Methylomagnum ishizawai: one gene and its partners. The protein of the gene in region 1 interacts with the protein of each later gene in a pairwise test. Links are inferred from orthologs where the notes say so. Each region holds a gene or a part of one and is shown on either strand. Other genes may lie near its edges. The genes, in order: secA, ybgC and secB.

Region 1 (7,640 bases):
TGCCCGGCTCCAAACTCAAGCAGCAACTCTACGAATACGCCACCTGCTACGACGAGATGGTCCTGGCCGTTTTGCTCGGCCAGGAAGCCGGGTACGAAGCCGCCCGCAATTTCCACAAGCAACGCGCCACCCTGGGTTACAAATACCTGATGCCGTATTACGGCAAGGTGTCCAAGGAGGTCTTGCAGCAATGCGAGCGCCACGGCGTCGACCACCGCACGGCGATGAACCTGACGCCCCTGATGGCGGCGGCGGTGGCGGGCAACGTGGCCCTGGTCGAAGCCCTACTGGAACGCGGTGCCAACCCGGAACTCACCGACCACCTGGGCCGCAACGCCCTGCATTGGGCCATGGTCGAAGCATTCCGCGAACCCAAGTTCGCCCAGGGACCGTTCGCGGCCATCTACGAACGCATCGCCCCGGCCAGCATCGACCTGCGGGTCGGCGGGCGGCTGGTGCGCATCGACCGCCATCTGACCGAGTATTTCCTGTTCCAAACCCTGTGGGCGCAATTCAGGAGCCGGTTCCTGAAGCACGAATGGGGCGATTTCCCCTCGTTCGATACCGGCACGATTCTGGAGGCTTGGCAACACCTGCCCAAGAACGTGCTGAAACCCGAACGCAACAAGCGCCAGCATCTTTCCAATGTGCTGTCGCGCAACGAGATGGACCGGGATTACGCCTATAACCGGCGCTTGTTCAAGCGGATGCGCCAGGGCTGGTATCTGTTCAACCCCGAGCTATCGGTGCGGCGCAAGACCCCCGAGGGCGAAACCTGGGTTCCGGTGTACGAGGCGCTGAACCTCAAGCTGGTGAAGGAATTCGCCCAGCCGCCGCTGTGGACCTATATCGACAACCTGCTGAAGAGCGGTGGGATCGAGCCGCCGGAGGGCGTGCCGGTGGCCTGCGAGCGGCGGGAGCGGCGTTTGCAGCACGACCGCGAGGCGGAAGCGGCGGCGCGGGCGCGGATGCAGGCCGACACGGAACGGCAGCGGCGCGAGCGGGAGGAGGAAATCCAACGGATGCTGGAGGCTTATAAACAGCGGAAGCCTGGAAAGGGGAAGAAGAAATAGGGCGGGTTCCGCCGGATTCCCAAGCCCGGCTTGCTGTGGCAAGACCGGCGCTTGGGAACGGGGGACATCTTGGATCAAGTCCGATATTCGGCGTTGATCCTGACGTAATCGTAGGAAAAATCGCAGGTCAAAACGGTCTGGCTGGCTTCGCCCCGGCCCAGGGCCACGCGGACCAGGATATCGGGCCGGGCCATGACGGCGGCACCGGCTTCCTCGGTGTAGCCGGGGGCGCGGCCACCGTGTTCGACGATCAAGACATCGCCCAGCCAGATCGACACGCCGTCGATGTCCAGCCCCACGCAACCGGCCCGCCCCACGGCGGCGAGGATGCGGCCCCAATTGGGATCGCTGGCGAAGAAGGCGGTCTTGACCAAGGGCGAATGGGCGATGGTCTTGGCGACGGCGTGGGCCTCGGCCTCGTCCTGGGCCGCGTCAACCTGGACGCGGATGAACTTGGTGGCTCCTTCCCCATCGCGGACGATGGCCTCGGCCAAATCGGCGCAGACTTCCCGCACCGCCTCGGCGAACAGGGGGAACCCGGCGCTGTCGAGGCGCAATTCCGGGTTGCCCGCCGCGCCCGAAGCCAGCAGCACGCAGGCATCGTTGGTGGAAGTGTCGCCGTCCACGGTGATGCAGTTGAAAGTGACATCGACCGCCTTGCCCAAGGCCGCTTGCAGGCTGGCCGCTTCGACCTTGGCATCGGTGGCGACGAAGGCCAGCATGGTCGCCATATTGGGCTGGATCATCCCCGCGCCCTTGGAGATGCCGGTGATCGTCACCGTATGGCCGTCGAGTTCCAAGGTCCGGCTGGCCAGCTTGGGCCGGGTGTCGGTGGTCATGATGGCGCGGGCGGCGCGTTCCCAGCCGTTTTCGGTCAGCGCGGCCAGGGCTTCGGGCAGGGCCGCTCCGATCTTGTCCACCGGCAGGTATTCGCCGATGACGCCGGTCGAGAACGGCATCACCCGCTCGGCGGCACCACCGGCCAGATCGGCCAACAAGCCGCACGTGGCGCGGGCATCCTCCAGGCCCCGCAGGCCGGTGCCGGCGTTGGCATTGCCGGAATTGATGAGCAACCAGCGCGGCTGCCGGGCCAGATGCTCGCGGGCCACGATGACCGGCGCGGCGCAAAAGGCGTTGCGGGTGAACACGGCGGCGGCGCTCGAACCCTCCGCCGCTTCGATCACCAGCACATCGTCCCGGCCCGCCCGCTTGATGGCGGCCCCCGCCGCGCCCAGGCGGATACCGGGAACCGGCAGGGCTTCCATGGATTTGACGATTCGGCTCAACTCCCTACCCTCCGCTTCAGGCCAGCTTGCCGTGGCATTGCTTGAATTTCATGCCCGAGCCGCAAGGACAAGGATCGTTGCGGCCCACCTTGGCGAACGGACTGGTCGAAGGCACCGCCGGACGCTGCCGTGGCTCGGCGGGAGGAGCCATTCCAGGCTCGGCCTCGGCACCAATTTCCAGGGCGCTGCCCGCCTCGGCGTGCTGGAACTGCATCTCCACGGGGGCGCTGCGCTGTTGCTCCTCCATGACCTTGACCTCCTCCTCGCTGCGCACATGCACCTTGGAGACGATGCCGATCACCTCGTGCTTGATGCCGTCCAGCATGGAGGTGAACATCTCGAAGGCTTCGCGCTTGTATTCCTGCTTGGGGTCTTTCTGGGCGTAGCCGCGCAGGTGGATGCCCTGGCGCAGATGGTCCATGGCGGCGAGATGGTCCTTCCAGGCGCTATCCAAGACCTGCAACATCACGGTCTTCTCGAAATGCCGCATGATCTGCACGCCGACGGACTCGACCTTGGCCTCGTAGAGCGCGTGCAATTCCTCGATGAGCTTTTGCTTGAGGCGGTCTTCGTACAAATGGGTATCCGCGTCCAACCAAGCCTGGACCGGCACCTTGGAACCCAGGTCGCGCTCCAGGGCTTCCTCCAAGCCCTTGACATCCCATTGCTCTTCCAAGGTGTGGGGCGGGATGAATTGCTCGAACAACTGCGCGCCCACGGCTTCGCGGGCTTCGGTGATGGCGGCGGAAATATCCTCGACCTGCATCAGTTCGTCGCGCATGTGGTAGATCACTTTGCGCTGGTCGTTGGCGACGTTGTCGTATTCCAGCAATTGCTTGCGGATATCGAAGTTGCGGGCCTCGACCTTGCGCTGGGCGTTCTCGATGGCGCGGGTGACCCAGGGGTGTTCGATGGCCTCGCCCTGTTGCATCCCGAGCTTCTGCATCAAGGCCGCCACCCGTTCGGAGGCGAAAATCCGCATCAAGGGGTCTTGCAGCGACAGATAGAAGCGCGAGGAACCGGGGTCGCCCTGACGGCCCGAACGTCCACGCAACTGGTTGTCGATGCGGCGCGATTCGTGACGTTCGGAACCGATGACATGCAAGCCGCCGGAAGCCACCACGTCTTCGTGGCGCTGTTTCCATTCGGCCTTGATGCGGGCGACGGCGACCTCGTCGGCGGGATCGATCCCGCGCATGTCCTCCTCCACGCTACCGCCCAGCACGATGTCGGTACCGCGCCCGGCCATATTGGTGGCGATGGTGATGGTGCCGGGCTTGCCGGCCTGGGCCACGATATGGGCTTCCTGCTCGTGGTGCTTGGCGTTCAAGACCTGATGGGCAATGCCCTCGCGGCGCAGCAACTGGGAAATGACCTCGGAATTCTCGATGGAGGTGGTGCCGACCAGGACCGGCTGGCGGCGCTGCACGCAATCGCGGATATCCTCGACGATGGCGTTGTGTTTTTCCTCCACCGTGAGATAGACCAAATCGCCCAAATCCTTGCGCGATACCGGCCGGTTGGCCGGGATGCACACCACTTCCAGGCCGTAGATTTGATGGAATTCGGTGGCTTCGGTGTCGGCGGTGCCGGTCATGCCGGACAGCTTGCCATATAGGCGGAAATAGTTCTGGAAGGTGATCGAGGCCAAGGTTTGGCTTTCGTTCTGGACCTGGACGTTTTCCTTGGCCTCGACGGCTTGGTGCAGACCTTCGGACCAGCGGCGGCCCGGCATGGCGCGGCCCGTGAATTCATCGACGATGATGACCTGGCCCTCGCGCACGATGTAGTCCACGTCGCGCTGGAAAATGGCGTGGGCCTTGAGCGAGGCGTTGATGTAGTGCATCAAGCGGATGTTGACGGCGTCGTACAGGCTCTCGTTGGGCTGGATCAAGCCATGCTGGACCAGGAGCTTCTCGATGTGTTCGTGGCCGGCCTCGGTCAGGTAGACTTGGCGCGATTTCTCGTCCACCGAGTAGTCGCCGGGACCGTGTTCCTTTTCCTGCTTGGTCAGGTGCGGCATGAGGACATTGACCTTTTGGTAAAGGTCGCTGCGGTCCTCGGAAGTGCCGGAGATGATCAGGGGCGTCCGCGCCTCGTCGATGAGGATGGAGTCCACCTCGTCCACGATGGCGAAGAATTTGTCGCGCTGCACCCGCTGTTCCTGGCTGAAGGCCATGTTGTCGCGCAGGTAGTCGAAGCCGAATTCGTTGTTGGTGCCGTAGGTGATATCGGCGGCGTAGGCTTCGCGGCGTTCCTCGTTGGACAGGTTGGTGACGATGGTGCCGACCGTGAGCCCCAGGAACCGATAGATGCGGCCCATCCAATCCGAGTCGCGGCGGGCGAGGTAGTCGTTCACCGTCACCACATGCACGCCTTTGCCAGGAAGGGCGTTGAGATAGGCGGCCAAGGTCGCGACCAGGGTCTTGCCTTCGCCGGTCTTCATCTCGGCGATCTTGCCGTCGTTCAACACCATGCCGCCGATCAACTGCACATCGAAATGACGCATATCGAGGACGCGCCAGGAGGCTTCCCTGACGGTGGCGAAGGCTTCGGGCAACAGGGAATCGAGGGTTTCGCCCCGCGCCAGCCGTTCGCGGAATTCCTGGGTCTTGGCGCTGAGGGCGGCATCGGACAGCTGCTGGAACTCCGGCTCCAGGGCGTTGATCCGTTTGACTATTTTGGTTTTTTTCCTGACGATGCGATCGTTGCGGCTACCAACGATACTTTTGACCAGCTTGCCTAGCATTGCGGGTGGTTCCCAATCCGAACTACAGAATCCGGGGATGATACCGTAAAAGCGTGGCGTTTATAATGATTCGAGTTTCCGCGGAGCTCTCACGGAGAGCCCGCCCCGCGCCGATATCCCCTCTTCCCCCCGGTTCCCACCATGGCCGACCACCCCGAACCCGTCCGTCAACACCTGCGTAGCGAGGGTCTCGCGGCGCTCCGCACCGAATTGGACAAGCAAGCCCGCCTGCTCCAGATCGTGCGCCAATCCCTGCCGGCCCCCCTGCGCGAACATTGCCGCCATTGCCTGCTGGAAGCCGGCGGCAAGCTCCTGCTCTACACCGAATCCGCCGCCTTCGCCTACCAGCTCAGGTTCTACGGTCCCGCCGTCGCCGCCCAGGTCGCCGAAGCCGCCGGCCTCGAAACACCGCCCGAGGTGCGGGTCCGCAACCTGACCCCCAGCGGCGCGGAACAAGCCCCCTATGCCAAGCCACGGGTGTTCCAGCCCCCGCCCGCGAGCGTCGCCGAACTGTTGCGGGAAAACGCCGCCGCCACCCCGCACGAAGACCTGCGGGAAGCCCTGTTGCGCCTGAGCCGGACCGTGGACGAATTCAACCGGCGCGGCCCTTTGGAAGAGCCGGACGGCACGCCCGACACCGGGCCGGGGCGATAGCCCCTCGATAGCCCCTCCGCCACCCGGTCCGGCGGATTCCAAGCGCAAGGCCCGCCATCCCCGGCCCGCAAAAAAGCCGCCATGCCCAGGCATGGCGGCTTTTTCCTGTTCCAGCCTCGCCCGCCGGGGACGGGAATCGCCGATCCCGTCCCGGCGCTATCCGCGCTTAGAAACGGCGTCCGGCACCAAAGCCACCCCGGCCACCGCCGAAGCCGCCGCCGGCGGGACGATCCTCGCGCGGACGGGCTTCGTTGACGGTCAGGTTGCGGCCTTCGACATCCTTGCCGTGCAACGCGGCGATGGCGGCCTGGGCCTCCTGGTCGCTGCCCATCTCGACAAAGCCGAAGCCTTTGGAACGGCCCGTTTCGCGGTCCATGATGACGTTGGCGGATTGCACCACGCCATGCGGGGCGAACATCGCTTCGAGATCGCTGTTGCCGATCCGGTAGCTCAGGTTGCCGACATACAGTTTCTTGCTCATAAAAACTCCAAGGGACAAAAAGACGAATAACGTAAAGGGTTGGGGTGGGATCCGGCGGGTGTCAGCGGCGCTTCCTGCCGCCGCGCCCACCGGGGCGTTCTTCGTTAACACGCAGACTGTTGCCGCGTAGGTTGAATCCGTTCAGGGCGCTGATCGCGGCCCGGGCCTCGTGGCCCTCCATTTCGATAAAGCCGAAGCCGCGGCAACGGCCTGTGAATATGTCGCGCGCCAGGTTCATCGACCGGACCCGTCCGTGTTCGGCGAACAGCGCGGTGAATTCCTGCTCGGTGAGGTCGGGCGGCAGATTGCCCGCGTATATTCTCAGCATAAGATTCCTCGGGTTGTGGCCCGGTGCCTGGCGGCACGACGCCAATCCTGGCGCGGGCGGGCGATAAAGGTGACCACAGGATCGCTTCCGGGGGAGGCATCGCGTGCGGTTTGCGGGAGGAGGCGGGGCTAGCAGAGAGGTGCCGGGAGGCAGTGACTGACGGGAAGTTCCGAATCCTCGGGACGCAGGCCATACCCGCGTCGCCGACAAACTAAGGACAGCATACGCTGTTTCTGGGAAAACGCCTAATCCTAATCGGGATTTCCAGCGTTCAGCGCGACGCGACCAGCCTGGGTCCCACATTCAACAAAGTCACCCGCCCCCCCAAGAGATGCACGCCACCCCGGCGGCGGTTGTCGCCGGTATCGCTGTACTCGAATTCGTAGACGCGCCACCAAGCGATCCAGCCCTCGGCGGTGCGGGTGGGCCGCAAGCGGGCCAGGACCACGGTCTCGTCCAGGAATTGCAAGCCCTCGGCCCGGCAGGCCTCACGCACGGCGGCGAGGGCGGTTTCCCGCGCCTGGGTGTTTTCGTACCACAGCCAGCCGCATCCGGCCACGGCCAGGAAGATCAGTATTTCCACGGTGTTCATATCGGGTTCGCGCACAGGTTCATTGGTGGGTGCCCAGCGTGCCGGCGGTCGCGTCCGGGGTGGGATCCAGGAGCGTCGTCCAAGCTGCCCTCGGCCTGGGCCGGGAACCGGGTCCTGGGCGGGATGGCGGCGCGGGCGGGGTCACGCCCTGGGCGCGGCACCGTTGCCGACCAGGATATCCCGGACATTGGCGGCGATGGTCTGGGCGAGGTCGTCGGTGGGCAAATCGTTGGCGTCGGTGCCGAAGGGATTTTCCACCTCCTCGGCGATGATTTCCAAACTGCCCAGGACGTAGAAGATAAAGGTGGTGAACAGCGCCGTCCAATAGCCGAAGGAATCCACGAACACGAAGGGCATGGACACGATGTAGGCGAACACGAACTTCTTGATGAAGAGGCTATACGAATAAGGGATCGGGGTTTTCTTGATCCGCTCGCAGGCCCCGCAAATCTCGGTGAGCTGGCTCAGGTCGGGGTT
Region 2 (7,028 bases), 2.3 Mb from region 1 along the record:
AGATTGGCGGACAGGCCGGATTGGGCGAAGGGCACGACGGCGATGGGCGTAGCGCCATGCACCCCCTTGGTGATATCGACATCCAGGTCGGCATGGGCCATTCCGCCGAACAGCCCCGCGCACAGGCTCCATGACAGCAAAGCGAATCGGATTGGGCTTAGCATCGAATACCCTGGGGAAAATCAATCGGGATTGAACTTGAACCGCACCGCCTGCCCTAGGAGCTGTTTCGCCACCAAGGGATCGGGCGGCATGGGGAAAGGCGCGGCCTTGTAGACCGCGGCTTCCGCCGAGCGCTCGAAGGCCGCGTCGCCGCCGGAGCAGGAAGCTTCCGCGCTGGTGACGCCGCCCGCCGGGGTCAAACGGACCCGAATTGTACAAGACCCGCCGCCTTGGGCAGAAGGCGCAAGTACCCAGTGGTTTTCGACCCTGGGCCGGAAATGGCTATTCACCCAGGCTTGGGCCGCGCTTTCCGCGGCTTTCTGGGCTTTTTCCTCCTTCTCTTTTTGCTGGCGCTCCTCTTCCATCGCTTCCTTGAGCGCCAACTCCCGTTCTTCCTTCTGGCGGCGGGCGTCTTCGGCCTTGCGCTTGGCTTCGGCTTCGGCCTTCATCTCGGCTTCGAGTTCGGCCTTGCGGTGGGCTTCTTCCACTTTTTTCTTGGCCTCGGCTTCGGCTTCGGCTTTGCGCTTGGCTTCTTCCGCCGCTTTTTTCTTGGCTTCCGCAGCATCGGCCTCGGCTTTGCGCTTGGCCTCGGCGGCGGCTTTTTCCTTCGCGGCCTCGGCGGCTTCGCGCTTGGCTTCGGCGGCGGCTTCGGCTTTGCGCTTGGCCTCGGCGGCGGCTTTTTCCCTGGCTTCTTCCGCCGCTTTTTCCTTCGCGGCCTCGGCGGCTTCGCGCTTGGCTTCGGCGGCGGCTTCGGCCTTGCGCTTGGCCTCGGCGGCGGCTTTTTCCCTGGCTTCTTCCGCCGCCTTTTCCTTCGCGGCCTCGGCGGCTTCGCGCTTGGCTTCCGCAGCGGCTTCGGCTTTGCGCTTGGCCTCGGCGGCGGCTTTTTCCCTGGCTTCTTCCGCCGCTTTTTCCTTCGCGGCCTCGGCGGCTTCGCGCTTGGCTTCCGCAGCGGCTTCGGCTTTGCGCTTGGCCTCGGCGGCGGCTTTTTCCCTGGCTTCTTCCGCCGCTTTTTCCTTCGCGGCCTCGGCGGCTTCGCGCTTGGCTTCCGCAGTGGCTTCGGCCTTGCGCTTGGCTTCGGCGGCGGCTTTTTGCTTGGCCTCTTGTTCGGCCTTGCGCCGCTCTTCGGCTTCGGCTTTGTGGCGGGCCTCTTCCTCGGCGCGGCGTTGCGCCGCCAGATCGGCTTTGCGCTGGGCTTCGAGTTCGGCCTTGCGGTGGGTTTCTTCCTCGGCTTTGCGTTTGGCTTCCGCCTCGGCCTTGCGCTTGGCCTCGGCGGCGGCTTTGTCCTTGGCTTCTTCCGCCGCTTCCCGCTTGGCTTCCGCCTCGGCCTTGCGCTTGGCCTCGGCGGCGGCTTTGTCCTTGGCTTCTTCCGCCGCTTCCCGTTTGGCTTCCGCCTCGGCCTTGCGCTTGGCTTCGGCGGCGGCTTTGTCCTTGGCTTCCTCCGCCGCTTCCCGTTTGGCTTCCGCCTCGCGTTTGGCCGCGGCTTCCGCTTCGGCTTTGCGCTTGGCTTCCGCCGCTTCGCGCTTGGCCGCTTCTTCCGCCCGATGCTTGGCTTCGGCTTCGTCTTGGCGCTTTTCTTCCTCGCGGTGCTTTTGGTCGGCGAGCTTTTTCATCGCCTGCTGGCGCTGGTTTTCTTCGGCCTCGGCGCGGCGCTTGGTTTCTTCTTCCAGCTTGCGGCGGGCTTCGAGCGCGGTCTGCCGCTCCAGTTCCTCGGCTTGGCGGGCCTTGAATTCTTCCGCCTTGCGGGCGGCTTCCTGGCGCTCCCGCTCGGCCTGGGCCTCGGCGGCGCGTTGCTGTTCGATGCGTTGCTGGCGTTGTAGCTCGGCTTGCTGCCGGGCCTGGATCGCGGCTTCGATCTGGGCGGCGTCCACCGTGACGGCCTGGATGATCTCGGGCTGCGGCGGCTCCTTCACTTCCCGCATCGCATCGAATTGGAACGCGAACAGCAGGACCAAGACGATATGCAGCGCCAGCGAAAGCGCCAGCGAAAGCGCCAGCGGCAGGCCGAGCCGCTTGTATTTGGGATCGGTCATTCTTCGGCGGGCGCGGTCATGAGGCCGACATTGGGAACCCCGGCGTTCTTGAGGTTCGCCATGACGGTGACGACGCGGCCATAATCGACCGCCTTGTCGCCCCGGATCAGGACCGCCAAGCCCGGCTTGGCGGCGAGGGCTTCGGCCACCTTGCCGCCGAGATCGGCGTCGGCGACTTCGGCATCGCCCTGGTTGCCGACATCGAGGTAGAGGCTGCCGTCCGACTTGATGGAGATGATGATGGGCAGGTCCTGGCTGGGATCGACCGCCTTGGCCTCGGCCTGGGGCAGGTCCACATCCACGCCGGTTTGCAGCATGGGGGCCGTGACCATGAAGATGATCAATAGCACCAGCGACACGTCGATATAGGGCACGACGTTGATTTCGGCCATGGGCCTGCGGCGGCCGCTGCGGCTTTTTCCCGTGGATACGTTCATTTGGCGTGGGCCTGGCGGTGGAGGAGGCTCAGGAATTCTTCGGTGAAGGCTTCGTAGCGGTTGGCGAGGCGGCCGATTTCGGTGGAATAGCGGTTATAGGCCATGACCGCCGGAATCGCCGCGAACAAGCCCATGGCGGTCGCGACCAGGGCTTCCGAGATGCCGGGAGCCACCATCGCCAGCGTGGCCTGCTTGACGCTGCCGAGCGAACGGAACGAATTCATGATGCCCCAGACCGTGCCGAACAGGCCGACATAGGGGCTGGTGGAACCGACCGTGGCGAGGAACGGCAGGCGTTCGTCGAGGGCGTCGAGTTCGCGGTTGAGGGCCACCCGCATCACCCGCGCCGCGCCTTCCATCACCGCGTCGGCGGCGATGTTGGGCTGTTGGCGCAGACGGGCGAATTCCTTGAAACCGGCCATGAAGATGTTTTCCAAACCTTCCGTGCCATATTCGTCCTTGGCCAGTTCGCGGTACAAATCGGCCAGGTCGATCCCGGACCAGAAGCGTTCCTCGAAGGCGTCGGTGGTTTGCTGGGCGCGGGTGATTTCCCGCCATTTCGAGAAGATGAAGGTCCAGGAAACCACGGAGGCCAGGATCAAAAGCCCCATCACGACCTGCACCACGGGGCTGGCTTCTTTGATGAGGGTGAATATCGAAAGGTCGGATGTCATCGAAACTCCAGATCGGTTCAAACATACCCCGGTCGCGGGGACGCCAAAGCTTGGAAAAAACCAGGACTCAATCCCCGCGCAAACACCTGAGCAAGGAATCCGGCAAAGGCTTGGGCCGGAACGCCGCCGCCGCGAGGCAAGCCACTTTCACCTTGGCCCGACAGAGTTCCTCCTCCCCACGCCACGCCGTTTGCTTGAACACCAAGCTGGCGGCCTTGGCCTGCTCGATCTCCGTGGTCACGCACAGCAGTTCGTTGAATTTGGCGGGCCGCAGGAAATCGATTTCCACGGCGCGGACCACGAACAGCAAGTCTTCGCGCTCCCGCAACTCGTCCAGTTCGAAACCCCAGGCCCTCAGCATTTCGCAGCGGGCGCGCTCGAAGAACTTGAGGTAATTGGCGTGATAAACCACGCCGCCCGCGTCGGTGTCTTCGTAATAGACGCGGATGGGCCAGCGGAACACCGCTTCCCCGCCGTCATGATCCCTGCTCATCGCTTTAATTCCGCTTAAAACAATTCTTCGTGGGTCGGCAGCGTCTTCGGTGGCTTCAAGCCTAGATGCAAATACGCGCTGCGGGTCGCCATCCGTCCACGCGGGGTCCGCATGATGAAGCCCTGCTGGATCAAATACGGTTCCAGCACGTCCTCGATGGTGCCGCGCTCCTCGCCGATGGCGGCGGCGATATTGTCGAGACCCACCGGCCCGCCCTCGAATTTGTCGATGATGGTGTTGAGCAATCTGCGGTCGAGTTCGTCGAAGCCGTGCTTGTCCACCTTGAGCATATCCAGCGCTTGGTCGGCGACTTCCGCCGTGACCTTGCCATCGGCCCGGACCTCGGCGAAATCGCGCACCCGCCGCAACAAGCGGTTGGCGATGCGCGGCGTGCCCCGCGAACGGCGGGCGATCTCGAAAGCGCCCTCGGGACTCATGTCCATCCCCAAAATCCGCGCCGAGCGCCCGACGATCAGGGCCAGTTCGTCATGGGTGTAGAACTCCAGCCGGTGGACGATGCCGAAACGGTCGCGCAGGGGCGAGGTCAGCAGTCCGGCCCGCGTGGTCGCCCCGACCAGGGTGAACGGCGGAATATCCAGCTTGATCGAGCGCGCCGCCGGTCCCTCGCCGATCATGATATCGATTTGGTAATCCTCCATGGCGGGATACAGCGTTTCCTCGACCACGGCGCTGAGGCGGTGGATTTCGTCGATGAAAAGGATATCGCGGGGTTCGAGGTTGGTGAGCAGCGCCGCCACATCGCCGGCCTTCTCCAGCACCGGGCCGGAGGTTTGGCGGATGTTCACGCCCATCTCGTTGGCGACGATATTGGCCAGGGTAGTCTTGCCCAAACCGGGCGGGCCGAAGATCAACACATGGTCGAGCGCCTCGCCCCGGCCCCGAGCGGCCTGGATGAAGATGGCGAGTTGCTCGCGCATGGCTTTCTGGCCGATGTAATCGTCGAGGCGCTTGGGACGGATGGCGCGGTCGATGGCGTCTTCTTCGCGGGTGGCGGCGGGGCTGATGAGTCTTGGGGTGGGCATGGCGATATTAGACAAGCAACCGGGAATCCAATCGAATTAGCCGATGAAACATGAAAGGGAGGCGATTCACTCAAGTGTCGAAATACCCTACCGTGCCGCCGACTGCAACGCCAGCCGGATAATCTCCTCGCTGCGCTTCCCTTCCACATCGAGCTTGCGCACCAAGCCCGCCGCCTCCTGCGGCTTGAAACCCAAGGCGACAAGCGCGCTGAGCGCGTCGTCCACCGGGCTGGCCACCGGGGCCGGAAGCCGTCCCGCCCCCGGCAATTCCACCGTGGCCAAGGTCGGCATCCGGTCGCGCAATTCGATCAGGAGCCGCTCGGCGGTCTTCTTGCCGACGCCGGGCAGGCGCACCAAGCGGGCCGCGTCCTGATTGTCCACGCAGCGGTGGAATTCCTCCACGCTCAGCCCGGACAACACCCCCAGCGCCAGCTTCGCGCCCACGCCGTTGACCTTGATCAGCGTGCGGAACAAGGTCCGCTCCGCCTCGGAAATGAACCCGAACAGGCTATGGGCATCCTCGCGCACCGCCAAATGGGTGTAGAGCATCACTTCCCCGCCCACCTCCGGCAGCTTGTAGAAAGTGGACATGGGCGCATCGACCTCGTAGCCGACGCCGCGCACATCCAGCAACAAGGACGGCGGCTGCTTCGCCACCAACACCCCGCGCAGGAACCCGATCATCGCCGCGCTCCCGGCGGCAAGGCCATGCGCTTATGGGTTTGCCGGGTGTGGATATGGCACATCGCCACGCCCAACGCGTCGCTGGCATCGGCGGGCAGGACTTCGCTCACGCCCAACAGGAAGCGGACCATGTGTTGCACCTGGGATTTCTCGGCGCTGCCCTTGCCGACCAAGGCCAGCTTGACGGCGCGGGCGGCGTATTCGTAGACCGGCAGGCCCGCCGACAAGCCGCCACAAATCGCGGCGCCGCGGGCCTGGCCCAATTTCAAAGCCGAATCGGCGTTCTTGGACATGAAAACCTGCTCGATGGCGAATTCCTGGGGGCGGAATTCCTTGGCGACCCGGTAAATCCCGTCGTAAATCTGCTTGAGGCGCTCGGGGAAATTGTCGGATTCGGTGCGGATGGTGCCGTAAGTCACCAGCACCGGACCCTTGGGGCCATCGTGGATGATGCCATAGCCGGTGCAACGCGAACCGGGGTCCACGCCCAGGACGCTGCTCATAACCGCGCCTCAGGCCAGCTTGGCGAGGATATCCTCGCTGATATCGGCGTTGGAATAGACATTCTGCACATCGTCCAAATCCTCCAGCCGCTCCAACAAACGGATCATCTTCTCGGCGTCTTCCTGGCCCAGGGCCACGCTGGTGCTGGCCCGCATGGTGACTTCGGCGGTGTCGGGCTTGAACCCGGCGGCGGCCAAGGCATCGCGCACGGCCTCGAACGACTCGGGGCCGGTCAGCACGTCCACCGACCGATCCTCGTTGGGGACGACATCGTCCGCGCCCGCTTCGAGGGCGGCTTCCATCAAACGGTCCTCGTCCACCCCCGGCGCGAAGCCGATGACGCCGACCTTGCTGAACAGATAGGCCACCGAACCATCGGTGCCCAGGTTGCCGCCGATCTTGGTGAAGGCGTGGCGCACTTCGCCCACGGTGCGGTTGCGGTTGTCGGTGAGGCAATCGACCATGACCGCGATGCCGCCGGGGCCGTAGCCCTCGTAGCGCACCTCGTCGTAATTGTCGGTGCCGCCCGCGCCGGTGCCCTTCTTGATGGCGCGTTCGATGGTGTCCTTGGACATATTGGCGGTGAGCGCCTTGTCCATCACGGCGCGGAGCCTGGGATTATTGCCCGGATCGCCGCCGCCGGTACGGGCCGCGACGGTGATTTCGCGGATCAGCTTGGTGAACAATTTGCCGCGGCGGGCGTCCTGCGCCCCTTTGCGATGCTGGATATTGGCCCATTTGCTATGACCTGCCATGGTGGCGGATAACCTCTTGCGGTGATTGATTTAGCTTGGAAAAGTGGCGAATCTTAGCATTTTCGGCGCGGCGCTATCGACCGGGCGGCGGCCCCGGAGACGGAACCTTGGCCCTGGCGAGCGCTTGCCGGATCGTTGCGACCACCGCTCCGGGCTTTTCCAGCGGAATGCCATGCCCCGAATCCACCCAAACCTGCTCGGCTCCGGGAAACAGCCGGACGATATCCTTGCGCTTTTCCAAGACGT
Region 3 (7,093 bases), 2.2 Mb from region 1 along the record:
ACCCGGATGGCGTCCTGCACCCTGGGATCGTCGCGCCGGGCCAGCAAATCCGGGGGATAGGCCACCCCGGCCAACCCGTCGCGCTGGGCCACCAAACGGGCCTCGCGGGCGGCGGCGATGTAGTACTCGCCGCGCAGCACTTCGAGCTGGGCCTTGGGCTGGGTGTTGTCGAGGGTCACGAGGACTTGGTCCTTCTTCACCGTTTCGCCGTCGCGGACCTGGAGGGTCTCGATGATGCCGCCTTCGAGGTGCTGGACGGTCTTGCGGTAGCTTTCCACCGTGATGACGCCGGGGGCCAGGGCGGCGCTGTCCAGGGGGGCCAGGGCCGCCCAGCCGCCGAACACGCCGAACACCAGCAGCACGGTGACGAGGCCGATGCGGCGGGCGGGACGGTCGTCGTCGGGCAAGGCCGGGGTCGTATTGGGTACGGATGACATGGGCTAGGGTTCGCTGCGGGATTAGGAGGAAGCGGCCTGCCCGATGCGGGCGGGCGCGGCGGGCTGGACCGGGCGCGGCTGGGCGGTTTGCTGGGGTTGGTTCAGCTTGGCCAGCACCTCGTCCCTGGGGCCGCACAGGGCCACCTGCCCCTCGACCAGCATCAACACGTTATCCACCTGGGCCAGCATATTGGTCCTATGGGTGATGACGATCACGGTCTTGCCCTGGCGCTTGAGTTCGGCCAGGGTGGCGATCAAAGCCATGTCGCCGGCTTGGTCGAGGTTGGAATTGGGTTCGTCCAAGATGACGACGCGGGGATCGCCGTGCAGGGCGCGGGCCAGCCCCAAGCGCTGCTGTTGTCCCGCCGACAACACGCCGCCGTTGCCGAGCAGCCGGGTATCGTAGCCCTGCGGCAGGCGCAGGATCATGTCGTGGATACCGGCGGCCTTGGCGGCGGCGACCACTTTTTCCGGGTCGATCTCGCCGAAGCGGGCGATGTTCTCGCTGACCGTACCGTCCAGCAATTCCACATCCTGGGGTAGATAGCCGATGTATTGGCCGAGTTGCCTACGGTCCCAGTGCAGGATATCGGCCCCGTCCAGCCGCACACAGCCCTTGGCCGGGCGGTATAGCCCCAGGATGCCGCGCACCAGGGTCGATTTGCCGGCGGCGCTGGGTCCGATGATGGCGAGTTGGGTGCCGGGTTCCAGCACCAGGTTGATGCCCTTGATGACCGGCTCCTGGGCGCCGGGCGGGACGATGACCAATTGTTCCAGGGCGATGCGGCCTTGCGGCGCGGGCAAGGGCATGGGGGGTTGGCGCTCCGGCACCGCCGCCAACAAGCGGTCCAGCCGGTGATAGGCTTCGCGGGCGGTGAGGAAACCGCGCCAATTGCTGATCATCAAATCCAAAGGGGCCAAGGCCCGGCCCAGCAGGATGGAACCACCGATCATCAAGCCCGGCGTGATTTCCTTGTGCAAGGCCAGATACGCGCCCAAACCCAAGGCCAGCGATTGGATGGTGAGGCGGTAGGTTTTCCCCAACATGCTAATCAAGCCGGCCTTGGCGCTGGCGTGGCCTTGCAGGGACAGCATTTTCACCTGTTTCTGTTGCCAACGGGCACGCAGCGGTTCGTGCATGCCCATGGCCTCGATCACCTCGGCGTTGCGGAGGTTGCGCTGGGTGAATTGGCTGGCCTCCGCCGCCTCGCGGTTGGCCTGTTCCAGATGGGAACGGGTGGCGAGTTCGTTCCACACCGCCAGCACGCCCAGGACGATGGCGGACACCACCGCCAATGCGCCGAAGGCCCAATGGAACAGGAACATCAACACCAGATAAATCGGCATCCAAGGCGCGTCGAAAAAGGCGAACAAACCCGGCCCGGTCAGGAATTGGCGCAGTTGCAGCAAATCGCCCAAAGGCTGGGCGGTCGCCATCCGCCCGCCGGTCGCCAGCGCCTGGGCGAACACCGAATCGAACACCCGGTTCCCCAGCAATTGATCCAGCCGGGTGCTGGTGGAAATCAGGATTTGCGAGCGCACCCATTCCAACCCACCCATCACCAGGAACAGGAATACCGCGATCAAAGTCAGCATGAAGAGGGTGGATTCGCTGCCGCTACCGATAACCTTGTCGTAGACCGCCATCATGTAGAACGACGGCACCAGCAACAGCAGGTTGACGAACAGGCTGAAGAATCCGGCGAACATGAACGAGCCTTTGCAGGCCGCGAAAGCCTTGCCCAGGTCGGATTCCGCGAAACTGGACCGACCGTTGCCTTGGGATGGGGTCATGGATGCCGGAACTCCGTGCTTTATATCGATGGATCAACAAGGTTCGGGAAGGCCGTGGCCGGAGCGCGGCGGCCTCGGCCTGGGGGGGACATCCTTGTCGATCTTCCTGGAAAGCATAGCGGGGATTGCGGGGTTGCCCCCGGATCAAGCCCAGGCTTCGGACTTGGGCTCCCGGATCAGGAGGTTCCGTACCGCTTCCAAGGGGGCGAGTCCTTCGTAAAGAATCCTGTAGGTCTGTTCGGTGATCGGCATCTCGATGCCATGGCTCCGGGCCAGGCCATGGAGGATCTTGGCCGTGGGAATGCCTTCGATCTCCTGGCCGATGCGGGCGGCGACCTCCGCCCTGGATTCGCCCCAGCCCAGGCCCAGACCGAACCGGCGGTTGCGCGATTGGTTGTCGGTACAGGTCAGGAGCAAATCGCCGACCCCGGCCAGCCCCATGAAGGTCTCGGGCTTGCCGCCCAGGGCCAGGCCCAGCCGGGTCATTTCCGCCAGCCCGCGGGTGATGAGGGCGGCGCGGGCATTGGCCCCGAAACCCAGGCCATCCGCCACCCCGGCGGCGATGGCCAGGACGTTCTTGGTGGCCCCGCCCAATTGCACGCCGACGATATCGTCGCTGCTATAGGCGCGGAACCGCTCGTTGTGCAGGAGGTTGACCAGGGCCGCCGCGAATTCGGGATTTTTCGAGGCCACGGTCATGGCGGTGGGCTGGTTGGCGGCGACCTCGCCCGCGAAAGTGGGACCGGACAGCGCCGCCATCGGCACGTCCGGCCCGAACACCGCCGCCGCCACCTCGTGCAGCAAGCGCCCGCTTTCCAATTCCAAGCCCTTGGTGGCCCAGGCGATGCGGGGCCGCGGCGGCAGATGGGGGCGGACCTCGGCCAGCAAGGCCCCGAAGGCATGGCTGGGTACGGAGACGACGAGGAATTCGGACTCCGCCACCGCCGCGGGGAGTTCCGCGACGGGGTGGAGGGAGGCGGGGAACCGGACTTCGGGCAGATAGCGCCGGTTCAGGCGCTCGGCCTGGAGGGCCGCGATGTGGGCGGGATGGTGGCCCCAGAGCTTGACCCCGTGGCCGTTCCGCGCCAGCAAGATCGCCAGCGCGGTGCCCCAGGAACCCGCCCCCAATACCGATACCTTAGCCATGATGGCGCGACAACCCCGTCCTCAATGATTGGTCGGGGCTTCCGCCTGTTGCTGCTGCAATTGCTGGAGATGCTGCATGTAGAGCGCGTCGAAGTTGACCGGGGCCAGCAGCATCGGAGGGAACCCGCCCTTGATGACCAGATCGGACACCGCCTCGCGGGCGTAGGGGAACAGCACGGTGGGGCAATAGCTGCCGAGCAGGTGGCCGTATTCCTGCTCTTGGAAGCCCAGGATCGAAAAAATCCCGGCTTGGCAGATTTCGACCAGATAAGCGGTCTTGTCGCCGACCTTCACGGTCAGGGTCACGGTCAGGCCGACCTCGAACAGACCTTCCTGAAGCTGCTGGGCATTGCTCGCCAGGTTGAACTCGACCTTGGGCTCCCAATTGAGGGTGAAAACCTCGGGGGAATGCGGGGTCTCGAACGACACATCCTTGACGTAAATCTTTTGCAGGGCGAACTGGCGTTCCGGCTGCTGCGCGTTTGCTTCGGCCATGGGGTTTGCTTTCCTATGCTGGGGTTAAAAAATGGGGATTGAGGGGGGGTTATTTCTTGCCGCCGCGCTTCCGGGTCACGGGAAGCTTCTGGTCTTCCCAGGCCAACATGCCGCCGCTCAACTCGAACACCTGGGTGAAGCCCTGGGCCAGCAGCTGCTTGCAGGCCGGCTGGGAACGGGTGCCCGACTGGCAGGTCACGATCACCGGGCTTTGCTTGTGGGGTTCAAGCTCCAAGGCGCTTTCGAGCTTCGCCAAGGGGACATTGCGGGCTCCTTCGATATGGCCCTGGTCGAACTCGTTCGGCTCGCGGACATCCAGCACCAAGGTGTTGTCGTCGTTCATCAAGGCCACGGCCTCGATGGGTGAAACGGTCTTGTGCTTGCGGGTCAGGCTCTCGATAAAATCCTGGATCAGCAGGATGATAACAATAAACAGCCCGCTGCTCATGATCCAATGATTGCCGATAAATTCAACGAGCCGATCAAAAGTAACGTTCATAGGGTGGATTCTCGATACGGGATGGAATCAGCGGTGACAAAACAATTCCCTCATCAGCTCGATCAACTGTAGGGTACGTTGGTCATCGACATAATAGTAAACGCGGTTGGCATCTTTCTTACAGGCAAGGATGCCCTTGTTCCGCAGTATCCCCAGGTGTTGGGAAATGTTGCTTTGGGTGGTGCCGACCTGCTCGACGATCTCCTGGACGCTGACCTTGTCCTTGCCCAGGACACACAGGATTTTGAGCCGCAAGGGGTGGGACATGGCTTTCAGGCAGTTGGCCGCTTGCTCGATATCCGACGCCTCCGTGATCAATCTCTCCTGCGTTCCGGTCATGTATGCCCCCCATCGTGTAAGCGGTGGACGCCGCGGACCACCTTCACGGCAGACGACGAGCGTGCGAAAAAAGGTTAGAATCGCCCTTGGTATTTGCCGTGTCCGGCGGGTTTCCGGGATCACCGGGCTTGAACCAAGCGAGGGATTATACTTTGAAGTCGCAGCCGCCTAAACCCGCCGTCCCGATGGGCCGCGGCGACAGCGGTCCCCACGGCCCCGGCACCATGGACTCGGGCACCCCGTCCCGCCGGGCCGCTTCCTCCCGGACCGTGCCTTCCCACCCCCAACCGCTTTGAGGCGGATAGGTTTTGTCGCCCCTGCCAGCCCTAGCCTTGCTTTGCCTCGCGCTGTCCACCAAACCCGGCACCGCGGCCCCCGGCGCGGAACCCCAACAGGAATTGGAAGCGGTCCAGGAACGCCTCGATTCGGCCCGGAAATCCCGCGACGAGATGGAAACCCAGAAAACCGCGCTCGACGAACAACTGGCCGATATCGAGCGCAAGCACGGCCAGACCTTCAAGGCCGTCAAGACGCTGGAAGCCGAAGCGCGGAAGCGCGCCCAACGCCTGGAAGACCTCAAGCGCCAGCGCCTCGCCCTCTTGGCCTCGGTGGAACGCCAGCACCGCGCCCTGGCGGGACAAGCCCGCGCCGCCTACGGGTTGGGCCAACGCGATTGGCTCAAGCTCCTCTTGAACCAAGAAGAACCCGCCCGGCTCGCGCGTGTGTTAGCCTATTATCGATATTTGAATTTGGCCCGGGCCGCGCTGCTGCAAGAGATCGACCGCGAGCTGGCCGCCGCCCAACGCCTGGGCGATGAACTTTCACAGGAAACGCAACGTCTCAACGAGACCCGCCAGCACATCCTCGAAGAACGCCACGCACTGGAAGAATCGAGGCGCCAACGGCGCGGCCTCCTGGCCCAGTTGGAACACCAACTCCGCGACAAGGACGCCGAACTCCGGCGGCTCCAGGAAGACGAGCAACACCTGCGGGACTTATTGACCACGCTGGAAACCGCGCCCCCGACCGGGAATGACGACCTCCACCCGCCCTCCCCCGCCCCCGACGCCCATCCGACCTGCCCGGTGCAGGGCCGCCTGGTCGGACAATTCGGCAGCCCCCGGATGAACGGTCGCTGGGACGGCCTGTTGATCGCCGCCGAGGAAGGCACCCCGGTGCGGGCCGTCGCGGAAGGCCAAGTGGTCTATTCCGACTGGTTGCGCGGTTACGGTTTGCTCACCATCGTCGATCATGGCGACGGGGTAATGAGCCTGTATGCTTACAATCAAAGCTTGAACAAAGAAGTAGGGGAACGGGTGGCGGCGGGCGAGGTGATCGCCACGGTCGGCACCAGCGGCGGCCGGGCGGAACCCGCCCTTTATTTCGGAATCCGGGAACAGGGCCGGGCGGTCAACCCCCTGCCATGGTGCAACCGCGCCCATTGATGGCCCTTGTAAATTCGTGGCGTTTTTGTTGACGGGAAAACCTATGTTGCGACAGAGAAATCTTCTAACCCTTACCCTAGGCGTCGCGCTCGGCGCTACGATCAGCCTCGGCGGCAGCGCGCTGGCCGAGAAAGAAGCCGGGGGCGACGTGAACTCGATTCCTTTCGAGGGATTGAAGACCTTCTCGGAGGTTTACGGGCGCATCCGCCAGGATTACGTCGAGCCCGTCACCGACGACAAACTGCTCGAAGACGCCATCCGCGGCATGTTGACCGGACTCGACCCGCATTCGGCCTATCTCGACAAGGAGCAATACAACGAACTCAAGGTCGGCACCACCGGCCAGTTCGGGGGCTTGGGGATCGAGGTCGGCATGGAGAACGGCTTCGTCAAGGTGATCTCGCCCATCGACGACACCCCGGCCCAGAAGGCCGGCGTCAAGGCCGGCGATCTCATCATCCGCCTCGACGACAAGCCGGTGAAGGGCATGAGCCTCAACGACGCGGTCAAGCTCATGCGCGGCGAACCCGGCAGCCCCATCGTGCTGACCATCGTGCGCGAAGGCGTGGAACAGCCGATCAAGATCAAGCTGGTGCGCGACATCATCAAGGTGAAAAGCGTCAAGAGCCGCTTGCTGGAAGACGGCTATGGCTATGTCCGCATCACCAGCTTCCAATCCAAGACCGGCGACAACGTCCTCGAAGCCCTCGGCGATTTACGCAAGAACGGCGAGTTGAAAGGGCTGGTGCTGGACCTCCGCAACAATCCCGGCGGCGTCCTCAACGCGGCAGTCGCGGTCAGCGACGCCTTCCTCGACGACGGCCTGATCGTCTACACCGATGGCCGGGTCGAGGATTCCAAGATGCGGTTCAACGCCACCCCCAGCGACGTACTGAACGGCGCCCCCATCGTGGTGCTGATCAATTCCGGTTCGGCCT

Evidence for each region.
Region 2: the proteins of secA (region 1) and ybgC interact in binary tests that used the Escherichia coli proteins (3 or more experiments, as listed by UniProt). The link is inferred for Methylomagnum ishizawai from one-to-one orthologs.
Region 3: the proteins of secA (region 1) and secB interact in binary tests that used the Escherichia coli proteins (3 or more experiments, as listed by UniProt). The link is inferred for Methylomagnum ishizawai from one-to-one orthologs.

Annotation. Positions count from the first base shown.
Region 1 is NZ_AP019783.1:3,303,927-3,311,566, forward strand. What follows is about bases 2,176-5,478. They hold secA (preprotein translocase subunit SecA), read right to left. Parts: upstream 5,109-5,478; coding sequence 2,376-5,108; downstream 2,176-2,375. Other genes in these bases: argJ (bifunctional glutamate N-acetyltransferase/amino-acid acetyltransferase ArgJ), read right to left, coding at 2,176-2,338; K5658_RS15050 (DciA family protein), read left to right, coding at 5,250-5,478. Outside these bases: K5658_RS15035 (UvrD-helicase domain-containing protein), read left to right, coding at 1-1,073; more of argJ, read right to left, coding at 1,148-2,175; more of K5658_RS15050, read left to right, coding at 5,479-5,762; K5658_RS15055 (RNA recognition motif domain-containing protein), read right to left, coding at 5,929-6,243; K5658_RS15060 (RNA recognition motif domain-containing protein), read right to left, coding at 6,305-6,571; K5658_RS15065 (DUF3301 domain-containing protein), read right to left, coding at 6,843-7,163; K5658_RS15070 (bestrophin family protein), read right to left, coding at 7,305-7,640. UniProt on the Escherichia coli protein: Required for protein export, interacts with the SecYEG preprotein conducting channel.
Region 2 is NZ_AP019783.1:974,923-981,950, reverse strand. The notes cover bases 2,084-4,774. They hold ybgC (tol-pal system-associated acyl-CoA thioesterase), read right to left. Parts: upstream 3,797-4,774; coding sequence 3,371-3,796; downstream 2,084-3,370. Other genes in these bases: ruvB (Holliday junction branch migration DNA helicase RuvB), read right to left, coding at 3,811-4,774; tolQ (protein TolQ), read right to left, coding at 2,626-3,303; tolR (protein TolR), read right to left, coding at 2,189-2,629; tolA (cell envelope integrity protein TolA), read right to left, coding at 2,084-2,192. Also shown: Tol-Pal system beta propeller repeat protein TolB, read right to left, coding at 1-164; more of tolA, read right to left, coding at 183-2,083; more of ruvB, read right to left, coding at 4,775-4,839; Holliday junction branch migration protein RuvA, read right to left, coding at 4,927-5,523; crossover junction endodeoxyribonuclease RuvC, read right to left, coding at 5,520-6,026; K5658_RS04470 (YebC/PmpR family DNA-binding transcriptional regulator), read right to left, coding at 6,036-6,782; K5658_RS04465 (alpha/beta fold hydrolase), read right to left, coding at 6,856-7,028.
Region 3 is NZ_AP019783.1:1,108,100-1,115,192, reverse strand. Bases 2,136-4,891 are described here. They hold secB (protein-export chaperone SecB), read right to left. Parts: upstream 3,873-4,891; coding sequence 3,399-3,872; downstream 2,136-3,398. Other genes in these bases: K5658_RS05135 (ArsR/SmtB family transcription factor), read right to left, coding at 4,399-4,710; K5658_RS05140 (rhodanese-like domain-containing protein), read right to left, coding at 3,922-4,320; K5658_RS05150 (NAD(P)H-dependent glycerol-3-phosphate dehydrogenase), read right to left, coding at 2,376-3,380; K5658_RS05155 (type I secretion system permease/ATPase), read right to left, coding at 2,136-2,231. Outside these bases: K5658_RS05160 (HlyD family type I secretion periplasmic adaptor subunit), read right to left, coding at 1-437; more of K5658_RS05155, read right to left, coding at 459-2,135; K5658_RS05130 (murein hydrolase activator EnvC family protein), read left to right, coding at 5,019-6,155; K5658_RS05125 (S41 family peptidase), read left to right, coding at 6,199-7,093. UniProt on the Escherichia coli protein: One of the proteins required for the normal export of some preproteins out of the cell cytoplasm. It is a molecular chaperone that binds to a subset of precursor proteins, maintaining them in a translocation-competent state.